Regions from separate parts of the Paenibacillus sp. FSL R7-0302 genome, predicted to be linked through region 2. Evidence: a T-box and tRNA genes for the amino acid it is inferred to sense, from the RefSeq annotation. Region 2 holds a T-box; the other regions hold tRNA genes.
What was found. The T-box of region 2 lies ahead of MKY96_RS00520 (glutamine--tRNA ligase/YqeY domain fusion protein). A T-box ahead of a tRNA ligase gene usually reads a tRNA of that ligase, here a tRNA-Gln.
Positions count from the first base shown of each region.

Region 1: it has a tRNA-Gln gene. The T-box ahead of MKY96_RS00520 (glutamine--tRNA ligase/YqeY domain fusion protein) is inferred to sense a tRNA for this amino acid. The anticodon was not compared.
Region 3: it has a tRNA-Gln gene. The T-box ahead of MKY96_RS00520 (glutamine--tRNA ligase/YqeY domain fusion protein) is inferred to sense a tRNA for this amino acid. The anticodon was not compared.

Region 1 covers NZ_JBBOWB010000001.1:5,683,337-5,687,702, reverse strand. The annotation lists rRNA gene MKY96_RS24580 (23S ribosomal RNA) at 1-835, shown strand, start outside; rRNA gene rrf (5S ribosomal RNA) at 913-1,029, shown strand; tRNA gene MKY96_RS24570 (tRNA-Asn) at 1,081-1,156, shown strand; tRNA gene MKY96_RS24565 (tRNA-Ser) at 1,160-1,249, shown strand; tRNA gene MKY96_RS24560 (tRNA-Glu) at 1,409-1,483, shown strand; tRNA gene MKY96_RS24555 (tRNA-Val) at 1,522-1,597, shown strand; tRNA gene MKY96_RS24550 (tRNA-Met) at 1,630-1,703, shown strand; tRNA gene MKY96_RS24545 (tRNA-Asp) at 1,779-1,856, shown strand; tRNA gene MKY96_RS24540 (tRNA-Gln) at 2,068-2,142, shown strand; tRNA gene MKY96_RS24535 (tRNA-Lys) at 2,169-2,244, shown strand; tRNA gene MKY96_RS24530 (tRNA-Leu) at 2,261-2,344, shown strand; tRNA gene MKY96_RS24525 (tRNA-Gly) at 2,352-2,426, shown strand; tRNA gene MKY96_RS24520 (tRNA-Arg) at 2,437-2,513, shown strand; tRNA gene MKY96_RS24515 (tRNA-Pro) at 2,666-2,739, shown strand; tRNA gene MKY96_RS24510 (tRNA-Gly) at 2,757-2,827, shown strand; gene MKY96_RS24505 (helix-turn-helix transcriptional regulator) at 3,779-4,366, shown strand, end outside.
Region 2 covers NZ_JBBOWB010000001.1:100,654-105,019, forward strand. The annotation lists gene MKY96_RS00515 (tetratricopeptide repeat protein) at 1-1,264, shown strand, start outside; T-box leader at 1,336-1,599, shown strand; gene MKY96_RS00520 (glutamine--tRNA ligase/YqeY domain fusion protein) at 1,681-3,399, shown strand; gene MKY96_RS00525 (Nramp family divalent metal transporter) at 4,013-4,366, shown strand, end outside.
Region 3 covers NZ_JBBOWB010000001.1:298,135-302,500, forward strand. The annotation lists rRNA gene MKY96_RS01275 (23S ribosomal RNA) at 1-1,209, shown strand, start outside; tRNA gene MKY96_RS01280 (tRNA-Asn) at 1,273-1,348, shown strand; tRNA gene MKY96_RS01285 (tRNA-Ser) at 1,352-1,441, shown strand; tRNA gene MKY96_RS01290 (tRNA-Glu) at 1,487-1,561, shown strand; tRNA gene MKY96_RS01295 (tRNA-Val) at 1,582-1,657, shown strand; tRNA gene MKY96_RS01300 (tRNA-Met) at 1,690-1,763, shown strand; tRNA gene MKY96_RS01305 (tRNA-Asp) at 1,842-1,919, shown strand; tRNA gene MKY96_RS01310 (tRNA-Phe) at 1,941-2,016, shown strand; tRNA gene MKY96_RS01315 (tRNA-Thr) at 2,032-2,107, shown strand; tRNA gene MKY96_RS01320 (tRNA-Tyr) at 2,114-2,199, shown strand; tRNA gene MKY96_RS01325 (tRNA-Trp) at 2,206-2,279, shown strand; tRNA gene MKY96_RS01330 (tRNA-His) at 2,307-2,382, shown strand; tRNA gene MKY96_RS01335 (tRNA-His) at 2,431-2,506, shown strand; tRNA gene MKY96_RS01340 (tRNA-Gln) at 2,526-2,600, shown strand; tRNA gene MKY96_RS01345 (tRNA-Gly) at 2,607-2,681, shown strand; tRNA gene MKY96_RS01350 (tRNA-Cys) at 2,690-2,763, shown strand; tRNA gene MKY96_RS01355 (tRNA-Leu) at 2,793-2,871, shown strand; gene MKY96_RS01360 (helix-turn-helix transcriptional regulator) at 3,032-4,060, shown strand; gene MKY96_RS01365 (SDR family NAD(P)-dependent oxidoreductase) at 4,111-4,366, shown strand, end outside.

The sequences.
Region 1 (4,366 bases), 5.6 Mb from region 2:
GAAAGACCCCATGGAGCTTTACTGCAGCTTGATATTGAATTTGGGTACGATCTGTACAGGATAGGTGGGAGCCGGTGAGGCAGGAGCGCAAGCTTCTGCGGAGGCGCCGTTGGGATACCACCCTGATCGTATCTAGGTTCTAACCTAGTGCCCTTAGCGGGTACGGGGACCGTGTCAGGCGGGCAGTTTGACTGGGGCGGTCGCCTCCTAAAGAGTAACGGAGGCGTTCAAAGGTTCCCTCAGAATGGTTGGAAATCATTCGCAGAGTGCAAAGGCATAAGGGAGCTTGACTGCGAGACCTACAAGTCGAGCAGGGACGAAAGTCGGACTTAGTGATCCGGTGGTACCGCATGGAAGGGCCATCGCTCAACGGATAAAAGCTACCCTGGGGATAACAGGCTTATCTCCCCCAAGAGTCCACATCGACGGGGAGGTTTGGCACCTCGATGTCGGCTCATCGCATCCTGGGGCTGAAGTAGGTCCCAAGGGTTGGGCTGTTCGCCCATTAAAGCGGTACGCGAGCTGGGTTCAGAACGTCGTGAGACAGTTCGGTCCCTATCTGTCGTGGGCGCAGGAAATTTGAGAGGAGCTGTCCTTAGTACGAGAGGACCGGGATGGACGTACCGCTGGTGCATCAGTTGTTCCGCCAGGAGCATGGCTGAGTAGCTACGTACGGACGGGATAAGCGCTGAAAGCATCTAAGCGTGAAGCCCCCCTCAAGATGAGATTTCCCAATTAGTAAGACCCCTTGAAGACGACGAGGTAGATAGGTTGGAGGTGGAAGTGCAGCAATGCATGGAGCTGACCAATACTAATCGGTCGAGGGCTTATCCAAAAAAATAATTCGCAGATTCGTTTCGGATTCAGTTTTCAGGAATCAAATTCCTGAAGCATTTACGCTGTAAATGCCCGTTTGGTGGCGATAGCGGAGGGGTTCCACACGTACCCATCCCGAACACGACTGTTAAGCCCTCCAGCGCCGATGGTACTTGGACCGAAGGGTCCTGGGAGAGTAGGACGCCGCCAAGCGGACCATCCACACACATTGTGGTATTTTTTTTGTCCTAATTGCTTGCATATTCCCTGATAGCTCAGTTGGTAGAGCACTCGACTGTTAATCGAGTTGTCACAGGTTCGAGTCCTGTTCGGGGAGCCATATGGAGAGGTGTCCGAGTTTGGCCGAAGGAGCACGATTGGAAATCGTGTAGGCGCCACAAGCGTCTCGAGGGTTCGAATCCCTCTCTCTCCGTAGTGTTACCTCCCTGATTAGGGATGAGAATCCTCAATGGTTCGTTGGAGCATAAGCTTCGATAGCACTACATCGCAATCTCGTAACGAAGTGAAGAGTATCCCTCTCTCTCCGTAGCGTTACCTCCCTGAAAAGGGGATGGAAATAACTGTATAGCATGGCTCGTTGGTCAAGGGGTTAAGACACCTCCCTTTCACGGAGGTAACATGGGTTCGAATCCCATACGAGTCACCAATTTCTTCTTTGAATGATGGGAAGAGAGAGTCATATATGGAGGCTTAGCTCAGCTGGGAGAGCATCTGCCTTACAAGCAGAGGGTCGGGGGTTCGAACCCCTCAGCCTCCACCATCTATCTTAACCGAATAGATTTTGTACAATGACGCGGGGTGGAGCAGCCCGGTAGCTCGTCGGGCTCATAACCCGAAGGCCGCAGGTTCAAATCCTGCCCCCGCAATTGTTCCCCACAAAGTGAAGAGATGCTCTGTAGCATATTCCGAATACTTTCCGGGGGGGCCATAATGTTAAACTTGGAACCGTGGTGTAGTTGGCCTAACATGCCTGCCTGTCACGCAGGAGATCGCGGGTTCGAATCCCGTCGGTTCCGCCATTTTAATGGCGTAAGGGATGAGAAATCCCTGGGTTCGTTGAAGCATAGGCATCGTAAGGAATACTTCGCAATCTCGTAACGGAGTGAAGAGTATCCCGTCGGTTCCGCCATTTTAATGGCGTAAGGGATGAGAAATCCCTGGATTGAGCATCCTATATCTCGAAGTATAGAGTATCCATCCGATTCCGTAGTATTTTGCTAATTATAATATTGGGGATTAGCCAAGCGGTAAGGCAACGGACTTTGACTCCGTCATTCATAGGTTCGATTCCTATATCCCCAGCCATCTATTTTCGATTGTTTCTCTTATGAGAGCCATTAGCTCAGTTGGTAGAGCACCTGACTTTTAATCAGGGTGTCGAAGGTTCGAGTCCTTCATGGCTCACCATTTTCTTGTAACGTGTGCGCGTGTGGCGGAATGGCAGACGCACCAGACTTAGGATCTGGCGTTTCACGACGTGGGGGTTCAAGTCCCTTCACGCGCACCATGTTTTTGCGGACGTGGCTCAGCGGTAGAGCATCGCCTTGCCAAGGCGAGGGTCGCGGGTTCGATTCCCGTCGTCCGCTCCATATAGATTTTGCGCCCTTAGCTCAGCTGGATAGAGCGTTTGACTACGAATCAAAAGGCCGGGAGTTCGAATCTCTCAGGGCGCGCCATTTATACTTTATTGAATTAACAAAGTGTCCCCAGATTCGAACGAGTTCGTTGGAGCATCCGCTTCGATAGCACAACTTCGCAATCGGATGCGTAGCATCCGTATCTCTCAGGGTGCGCCATTTATACTTCAATGCTTCAACTTTTGTATTAACGGGATGTAGCTCAGCTTGGTAGAGCACCTGGTTTGGGACCAGGGGGTCGCATGTTCAAATCGTGTCATCCCGATATTTCATTTCACCTATGCGGGTGTAGTTCAATGGTAGAACTTCAGCCTTCCAAGCTGATAGCGTGGGTTCGATTCCCATCACCCGCTTATATCTGTATCACGTGAGTCCGTCAGCCCTATGGGGAAGGCGGACTTTTTTTGCTATTTAGCAAATGTAAGCGAAAAACGAACACAATGTGATGCAGGGAAGGCGAATGGCCGAATGTAATCGAAAAAATCGAACACAATTGGACTGGGCGCGCTGCGTAGGCCGTGTGTTTATCGCAGTGCCAGACGTATTTTCACAGGAAAACCGAATACAATGGGTGCCACTGCGAGGAGGGAAGGGCCCCATGCATCACCGGCAGTAACATTTTAAGAGAAATCCTGCCAAAAGTGCAACAATACTGCCCCAAAGAAGCGGTCAATGCTGAAATCCTGCATGAAATGCAACAAATTCAGCGCTAACTTGCTCTAAACATCAAAATTTGTGCAAATCATGCAACATTGTACTTCAACCCGTAAAAGGTATAGAGAAATCCTGCCAAAAGTGCAACATTACCATTACTGCTCCTTAAAAGCGGCCAGTGAGAGAGGCATTAGCATCGTTCACCCGCAGGATGATTTTGTTGCTATTTAGGGAATGTATGCGAAAACTGAACACAAGGTGATGCAGGGAAGGCGAATGGCCGAATGTAATCGAAAAACCGAACACAATTGGACCAGGCGCGCCACGTAGGCCGTGCGTTTATCGCAGTGCCAGAAGTATTTTCACAGAAAAACCTAACACATAGAACTCAGAGTATCTGTGAGCCAGAGCGCTAAGGGCTGCAGCTGTCAAATGGCCGTCAGAAGGCAGGTAGATGGAGAAAAGTGAGCTTCGTGTAAGAGTGGTATAGAGGCACCAGTATTATTCATCCGCTAGGGTGATTTCGTTGTAAGGGCCGGGATGTTGCAATAGTATGGGAGGGCGTTATGTTTCTATAGAACTGATATAGTATAACTATTGGACTATTGGATCATAGGCAACACTTACTTGGAAGCTGAGGAGCATTTGTTATGACAGACAAAGTAATACGGATTTTCAGAATCATTAACGCCATTCAGTCGAACCCGGGGATTACCGCAGCAGACTTGGCCTTTAGGTGTGAGGTGAATATTAGAACGATCTATAGGGATCTTGAGGTGATCAGCCACTTTGCACCGGTTACGAATGAGGGAAGAGGCACGGGCTACCGGTTCATGGGCAAATTCTTTTTATATCCGCTGGATTTCTCGGAGCAGGAGTCGCTGGCGTTCTCTTTGCTGCCTTCGGTGCTGAATCCGGATAGAATTCCGCCGGGTTTTCATTCTGCTTATGACAAGGTGATGGGTACCCATCTTAAGGAGAAATCACGGCAGAACGGCCTCCTGGAGAATATCGCGGATATTATCCAGATGGGCACACCGGCCTACCGCAAGGAGAGCCGGAACTTCCTGCAGCCGCTCATTGGAGCGATTCTGGAGCAGCGCAGCATCCGGACGGTATACCACTCGCAGTCACGCAACGCCACTACAGCGCGGAAGATTGATCCTTATTATCTGATCCCGCGGGATCAGCGTTTTTATCTGATTGGCTATTGCCATCTGAAGGGGGCGATTCGTACG
Region 2 (4,366 bases):
GCTGCCGCCGTTCCGTTACGTGATGAGCGATTTGCCCTCGAAGAACATTGAGGGCTGGCAGCAGCATGAGGGACTGAAGCCTTTTGTAGAGCAGGGAATGCTTGACTTTGCCCGCTTCGATGCGGTCCGGGATACGGAGCTGAGCTTAACGCAGAGCGGATTGGTGATTAAGCCCGGGGAGCTGGGGCAGCCGCTGATGGTAATCGCCAACTACTTCTTCGACAGTATCCCGCAGGAGCTGCTCTATATGGATGAAGGCAAGATTTATGAATGTGAGGTCTCGCTGAAATATCCTGAGCAGTCCGCTGCCATGGGGCCGTCCGAGGTGCTCCGTGATCTGGTGCCGGAATACCATTACAAGCGTGCAGCGGGCTATGAGGACCCCTCGTATCCTTATCACGAAGTGATCTCGTTCTATCTGGACAAGCTGGAGGATTCACATGTACTGTTCCCGGAGGCAGCCCTGTCCTGTATGGAGCGTCTGGGTGCACTCTCCCGGGGAAGCTTCCTGCTGCTCACTGCCGATAAGGGAGACCACCGGCTGGAGAACTGGGAGTTCGCCGAGCCGCCGAAGCTGATTCATCACGGAAGCATCTCGCTTACGGCGAATTATCATGCGCTGGTGCATTATTTTGAGCGGAAGGGCGCACAATCCCAGTTCACGCAGCATCATTATAAGAATCTCAATGTGGGCTGCATTATGATGCTGGAGGAGCCGATGCTGCATCCGCATACCCGGCTGGCCTACCGGCGGTTTGTCGAGCGGTTCGGGCCGGATGATTTCTTCAGCCTGAAGGTGTGGATCGACAAGAATTACGACATCATCGGCATGCAGCAGATCCTGGCCTTCTGGCGGCTGGGGGGCTATGACGCGGAGCTGTTCATTCAGAGTGCCGAGCGGATCTCTGCGCTGCTGCCGGATGCCAGCGACGAGGAGCTGCTGGACCTTCAGCGGGGGATCGACCGGATGTGGCGGGGCTTCTACCCGATGCCGCAAAAGTATGATCTGGCGCTGGACTGCGGCCTGCTGCTGTTCGAGATGGAGCAGTACGGGGAATCCCGCCGCTTCCTGGAGCATTCGCTCCAGTCCAGTGAGGAGGAGCCGGTAATTACCGTGCTGTACTGCCTGGCGATTTGCAGCTACGAGCAGGAGGATGATGCGGCGGCGCTGGATTATACGCGCAGATCCCTGCTGATCGAGCCGGAGCATGAGGAAGCACTGGAGCTGCTGGCTGCACTGAGCCAGCCCCCGGCAGAGGCTTAGGCTGCTGCTCCCGGCAGTCCGGTGCAGCCCTTTACACCCGTTGTGAGTTTTGTTATTCTGTATCCAATAACGCAAACGCGATGACGAGAAGAGTACATTCAGGTTCTTCCCTCACAGAGAGCTCCGGCTGGTGTGAAGGAGCAGGGAAGACTGGATGGAAACAAGCCTCTGAGCGGCTTACCGGAACCAGGCAGCAGCCGGGGATGGTACGACAGGAGCTCCTGTTACAGAGCTAGAGTATAAGCCCTGCCGGACGGCAGCGCCGTACTTGATGAGATTAATATGGTGACATATTAATGAACCTGGGGTGGTACCGCGAGAATTTCGTCCCCAAGACTTAGGGTCTTGGAGGTGAGGTTCTTTTTTTGTTGTATCCAGATAAGGCGGCGTACCACCCATGAACAGGAGGAAAGTGAATGACTGACGATACTGTTACTACGAATGACCCGGCTCTGCCGGAGAATTATATGGAGAGGCTGATTAGAGAAGATGTGGAGACGGGAGTCTTCAGCCGGGAGATTTGCACCCGGTTTCCGCCGGAGCCCAATGGCTATCTGCATATCGGGAGTGCTTTTGCCATCCACACGAATGTGGGAATCGCCCGTAAATATGGCGGACGCTTCCACCTGCGCTTCGATGATACTAACCCGCTCAAAGAGGATATGGAATATGTGCAGGCGATCATCCGTGACCTTGAATGGCTGGGCTGCAGTCCAGGAGAGCACATCTACTACGGCTCTGATTACTCGGAGGAGATCTACCGCAGGGCAGAGACGCTTATTCTGAAGGGGAAAGCCTATGTCTGTGATCTGACGGCAGCGGAGGTAACAGCTTACCGGGGGACCTTAACCGAGCCGGGGAAGGACAGTCCTTACCGCAGCCGAACGCCGGAGGAGAATCTGCGGCTGTTCCGGGAGATGCGTGTGGGGAGCTATCCGAATGGCGCTAAAGTGCTGCGGGCCAAGATCGACATGGCCTCGCCGAACATGAATTTGCGTGATCCGGTGCTGTACCGGATCATTCACGCAGTGCATTACCGCACCGGCAATGCCTGGTGCATCTACCCGATGTATGATTTCGCCCATCCGATTCAGGATGCGCTGGAAGGGGTGACGCATTCGCTCTGCTCGATCGAGTTCAAGGATCACCGGCCGCTGTACGAATGGGTGCTGAACGAGCTGGGCACCCCGGAACCGCCGAGACAGAGGGAATTCGGCCGGGTGAACCTGACCGGAGTGGTTACAAGCAAGCGGCATCTCCGGGCACTGGTAGCCGGAGGCTTCGTGGACGGCTGGGATGATCCGCGGCTGCCCACGCTTAGCGGGCTGCGCAGACGGGGATTTACGCCGGGGAGCATCAGGGATTTCGTAGAGGAGATTGGGATGGTGCGCAATACGGCAATGGTAGACTTTTCGCTGCTGGAGCATTGTCTGAGGCAGGATATTAAGGCCAAGGTGCCGGCTGTCATGGCTGTGCTGGACCCGCTGAAGGTCGTGCTTACTAACTATGCAGCCGGAGCCTCAGAGCTGCTTCCCGTCAACAACAACCCGGAGAACCCAGAGCTGGGTTCAAGAGAGGTGCCGTTCTCCGGCACACTCTATATCGAGCGGGCCGATTTCATGGAGGTGTCTGTGAAGGGCTTCCGCAGACTGGTTCCGGGCGGCGAGGTGCGGCTTAAGGGCGGTTATATTATCCGCTGCAATGAAGTCATGAAGGATGCGGAGACGGGAGACATCCTCGAACTGCGCTGCACCTACGACCCGGATACCCGCAGCGGCGGCCCTCTAAGCGGCCGGAAGGTGAAGGGGACTGTGCAATGGGTCTCGGCTGCTCATGCGCTGAAGAGTGACGTATACCTGTATGAGCAGCTGCTGACGGATAATAACGGGCCGAAGGAGGATGGAGAGAGCTGGGAGGAATACATCAATCCGAATTCGATAACTCTGCTTAAGGATTGCCTGCTGGAGCCGCTTTCGGGTAACCCTCAGCCCGGGGACACCTACCAGTTCCTGCGTCACGGCTATTTCTGCATTGACAGCAGGCTTAGCACAGCTCAGAAGCTGGTGTTCAATAGAATCGTTCCGCTCAAGGACACCTGGAAGGGCAACGCAGGACACGTAAGCAGCAGCGAATAAGTTAGTGGGTGAATCTAGAATCTGGCGGGTTGTGCAGGCTATGCCAGGCTAACTTCTTAAAAAGTTTAGAATGTTACACAAGCAGCGGTGCTCCTGTTACTGGAGGATCGCTGATTTGCGTATGCGTCTGCCAGGCTAATGTTTGACAAGTGGGAGAAATATCGGTTGGGAGTAAAGCGTTGGCTGCACTTTGTACATTAGATTTCATTATAATCGACCAAAAAGCAGCTTCTATTGTAGTTTATACAGCAGATTATTGGGAAAATGGCCTTTTAAAACAAAAAACCGAAAATCAAATGTATGAAATACAACAGAGTGAGTTTTATCGCAAATTATTGTGTAATCTACTGCACAAAGTACAATCACCCCCGGCAGAGGAGTCAACTCGATAATGGGAGCGGGTAATAACATAAGGGTATGAGCCTCACTTTATCGCGTGACTTTACATAATATGGGTGGAGGATTAGGAGTGCAGGCATTACATGAAAACCCAATGAAAATACATTTACATTTCTCATTTTGAGGATTATAATAAAACCAGATCAAATGTTGCACCAGGGAAACTTTCGTGTGTATAGACAACTTTTTCCGGGCAAGAGGAGGACAGAACATGATGGAGCAAAATACCGCAGTAGAATCATCCCCTATACTAAAAGCTCATACCAACAAACATTCGGCGCAATCGGTGCTTAACGGAGATGTCAAGGGACTGAAGAGGCTTCTTCCTTTTCTGGGCCCGGCTTTTATAGCTTCCGTAGCTTATCTGGACCCCGGCAATTTCGCCACCAATATAACCGCAGGCTCGAAATACGGGTATCTGCTGCTCTGGGTCATCTTCGCCTCGAATCTGATGGCCGTACTGATTCAATCGTTATCCGCCAAGCTTGGCATTGCGACTGGCAAGAATCTGCCGGAGGTCGCGCGGGAGAAATTCCCGAAGGGCGTGTCGATTTTCCTCTGGATTCAG
Region 3 (4,366 bases), 200 kb from region 2:
CTCGGCAAAATGACCCCGTAACTTCGGGAGAAGGGGTGCCTCGGTAGGGTGAATAGCCCGAGGGGGCCGCAGTGAAAAGGCCCAAGCGACTGTTTAGCAAAAACACAGGTCTGTGCGAAGCCGCAAGGCGAAGTATACGGGCTGACGCCTGCCCGGTGCTGGAAGGTTAAGGGGAGCGGTTAGGGGTAACCCGAAGCTGTGAACCGAAGCCCCAGTAAACGGCGGCCGTAACTATAACGGTCCTAAGGTAGCGAAATTCCTTGTCAGGTAAATTCTGACCCGCACGAATGGCGTAACGACTTGGGCGCTGTCTCAACGAGAGATCCGGTGAAATTTTAATACCTGTGAAGATGCAGGTTACCCGCGACAAGACGGAAAGACCCCATGGAGCTTTACTGCAGCTTGATATTGAATTTGGGTACGATCTGTACAGGATAGGTGGGAGCCGGTGAGGCAGGAGCGCAAGCTTCTGCGGAGGCGCCGTTGGGATACCACCCTGATCGTATCTAGGTTCTAACCTAGTGCCCTTAGCGGGTACGGGGACCGTGTCAGGCGGGCAGTTTGACTGGGGCGGTCGCCTCCTAAAGAGTAACGGAGGCGTTCAAAGGTTCCCTCAGAATGGTTGGAAATCATTCGCAGAGTGCAAAGGCATAAGGGAGCTTGACTGCGAGACCTACAAGTCGAGCAGGGACGAAAGTCGGACTTAGTGATCCGGTGGTACCGCATGGAAGGGCCATCGCTCAACGGATAAAAGCTACCCTGGGGATAACAGGCTTATCTCCCCCAAGAGTCCACATCGACGGGGAGGTTTGGCACCTCGATGTCGGCTCATCGCATCCTGGGGCTGAAGTAGGTCCCAAGGGTTGGGCTGTTCGCCCATTAAAGCGGTACGCGAGCTGGGTTCAGAACGTCGTGAGACAGTTCGGTCCCTATCTGTCGTGGGCGCAGGAAATTTGAGAGGAGCTGTCCTTAGTACGAGAGGACCGGGATGGACGTACCGCTGGTGCATCAGTTGTTCCGCCAGGAGCATGGCTGAGTAGCTACGTACGGACGGGATAAGCGCTGAAAGCATCTAAGCGTGAAGCCCCCCTCAAGATGAGATTTCCCAGTATGTAAGACCCCTTGAAGACGACGAGGTAGATAGGTTGGAGGTGGAAGTGCAGCAATGCATGGAGCTGACCAATACTAATCGGTCGAGGGCTTATCCAAACACACTAACACACAAATTCGTTTCGGATTCAGTTTTCAGGCGATCAAGCTTGATATGTATATTCCCTGATAGCTCAGTTGGTAGAGCACTCGACTGTTAATCGAGTTGTCACAGGTTCGAGTCCTGTTCGGGGAGCCATATGGAGAGGTGTCCGAGTTTGGCCGAAGGAGCACGATTGGAAATCGTGTAGGCGCCACAAGCGTCTCGAGGGTTCGAATCCCTCTCTCTCCGTAGCGTTACCTCCCTGGAAAGGGAAAGGAAATAACTGTATAGCATGGCTCGTTGGTCAAGGGGTTAAGACACCTCCCTTTCACGGAGGTAACATGGGTTCGAATCCCATACGAGTCACCATTTTTTTGGAACTGATATATGGAGGCTTAGCTCAGCTGGGAGAGCATCTGCCTTACAAGCAGAGGGTCGGGGGTTCGAACCCCTCAGCCTCCACCATCTATCTTAACCGAATAGATTTTGTACAATGACGCGGGGTGGAGCAGCCCGGTAGCTCGTCGGGCTCATAACCCGAAGGCCGCAGGTTCAAATCCTGCCCCCGCAATTAATCCCCACAAAGTGAAGATGTGCTCTGTAGCATATTCCGAATACTTTCCGGGGACCCCATAAGTACTTTTAATTTGGAACCGTGGTGTAGTTGGCCTAACATGCCTGCCTGTCACGCAGGAGATCGCGGGTTCGAATCCCGTCGGTTCCGCCATCTTTACAAAATTACTTTTATGGCTCGGTAGCTCAGTCGGTAGAGCAAAGGACTGAAAATCCTTGTGTCGGGGGTTCGATTCCCTCCCGCGCCACCATACACAACTTAATATGCCGGTGTAGCTCAATTGGTAGAGCAACTGACTTGTAATCAGTAGGTTGGGGGTTCAAGTCCTCTCGCCGGCACCATACCGTGGAGGCTTAGCGAAGTGGCCAAACGCATCAGACTGTAAATCTGCTCACGTACGTGTTCGGTGGTTCGAATCCATCAGCCTCCACCATTTTTTAGGGGCATAGTTTAAAGGTAGAACAACGGTCTCCAAAACCGTTGGTGTGGGTTCAATTCCTGCTGCCCCTGCCAAGTAATTTCATATAAAAGAATCATATGGCGACCGTGGCGAAGGGGTTAACGCACCGGATTGTGGTTCCGGCATTCGTGGGTTCGAGACCCATCGGTCGCCCCATTTCTTTTATAAGAATTACATAGCAATACAACTTAAAAGCTTCATATGGCGACTGTGGCGAAGGGGTTAACGCACCGGATTGTGGTTCCGGCATTCGTGGGTTCGAGACCCATCAGTCGCCCCATTTTTATTTAATAAGATGTTGGGGATTAGCCAAGCGGTAAGGCAACGGACTTTGACTCCGTCATTCATAGGTTCGATTCCTATATCCCCAGCCATTATATGCGGACGTGGCTCAGCGGTAGAGCATCGCCTTGCCAAGGCGAGGGTCGCGGGTTCGATTCCCGTCGTCCGCTCCATTTCATGTGGTGCCATAGCCAAGTGGTAAGGCAAAGCTCTGCAAAAGCTTTATCCCCAGTTCAAATCTGGGTGGCACCTCCATTATTTTTTTGGAATTATATATGTAGTACGCCGGCGTGGCGGAATGGCAGACGCGCTCGACTCAAAATCGAGTGGGAAACCGTGGAGGTTCGAGTCCTCTCGCCGGTATCATATTAATAACAGACAGCTCATTAGAGAATAATTCTAATGAGCTTTTTTATATTTATTGCACCGATCTTATTATTTCGATCGGCTATAATCAGAAGAATCAATGATCTACGATTGATGGATCATTGCAATTGAAATTAGTTCTTGGAGGTCGACAGCCATGAATGCACCTTTCGCAGACCGTATTAAGATCGCGCCCGGTTTCTGGACCAGCCTGAAGGGAATAGGGGTAGAACCTATTGATGTAGCACGCAAGGCATGCCTGCCGCTAACCATCATCACCGAACCGGTAGTCACGACCGCCCAATATTATTCGATCTGGCAAGCCTATTCCGAACTAGTCGGAGACATCGCTACGGGAATCGTCAAGCTTGCGGCCGCATACAAGACAACTCAATATCCGCCGGCTGCTTTGGCGACCTTTCACGCTCGCAATTACCGGGACGCGCTAAACCGAATGGCGCGTTATAAGCAATTGTGCCCCCCGGAAAACTTGAGGATTCAGGAAGAAGGCGAGCTATATTCGATTGAATTGGAATGGCAGCATGCCGAGCTATCCGGACCGCCGGTGCTTGTCGGCATTACGCTCGCCTACCTGCTTGAGCTCGGACGCCGGGGAACCGGCCGTTTCCTTAAGGCACATTCCGTAGAATTCATTAACTATATGGGCGACGTTCAAGCCCTTGAAGGTTACTTCGGCTGTCGAGTACGGACGGGGACGGAGCGCAATCAGCTAACGCTTAATCGCGAAGATCTGGATCGCCCCTTCACGTCGTACAATGAGGAACTTCTTGAGATTCTGACCCCCTCCTTGGATCGTACGCTGGAAGAGCGACAGAGCCAGCTCACGACGAGCGCTAAGGTGCAGTGGATTCTCTCACGGTGCCTGACTCAAGGGAAAATCGATATCCACTCCGTAGCCTCCGAGTTGGGGATGAGCGAGCGTACCTTGCAGCGCAGGCTGACGGAAGAAGGCGGGAGCTTCAAGCAGCTGCTGGCGAAAACGAGGCGGGAGATGGCCGTTGCTTACTTGGCAGACCCTGCATTGGAGATCAAAGAGGTCGCTTTTCTCATCGGCTACGAGGACCAAAATTCGTTTTATCGCGCTTTTCGCGCATGGACAGGGGAGACTCCTGCCAATTGGCGCGTCACGCAAGATAATTGGCGCTCTATGCTAGTTACCGAGTAGACGAAACGATGTAATATGATCCCTATCTTAGACACAAGGAGTGCAGACAGATGGATATGGGATTAAAGAACAAGGCAGCTTTAGTAACGGGATCAACTAAAGGCATAGGAAAAGCGATCGCCTGTGAACTTGCCAGGGAAGGTGTTCATGTTCTCATAAATGGCCGCAACAATGATGACGTAGAGCGTACGGTAGCTGAGATTCAAGCAGCGTTCCCGGAAACGGAACCGCGGAATGCAACCGCTGATCTCATCGATTCGCGGCAAAGAGAAGCTTTATTCGCAAGTTTTCCCCACGTCGATATCC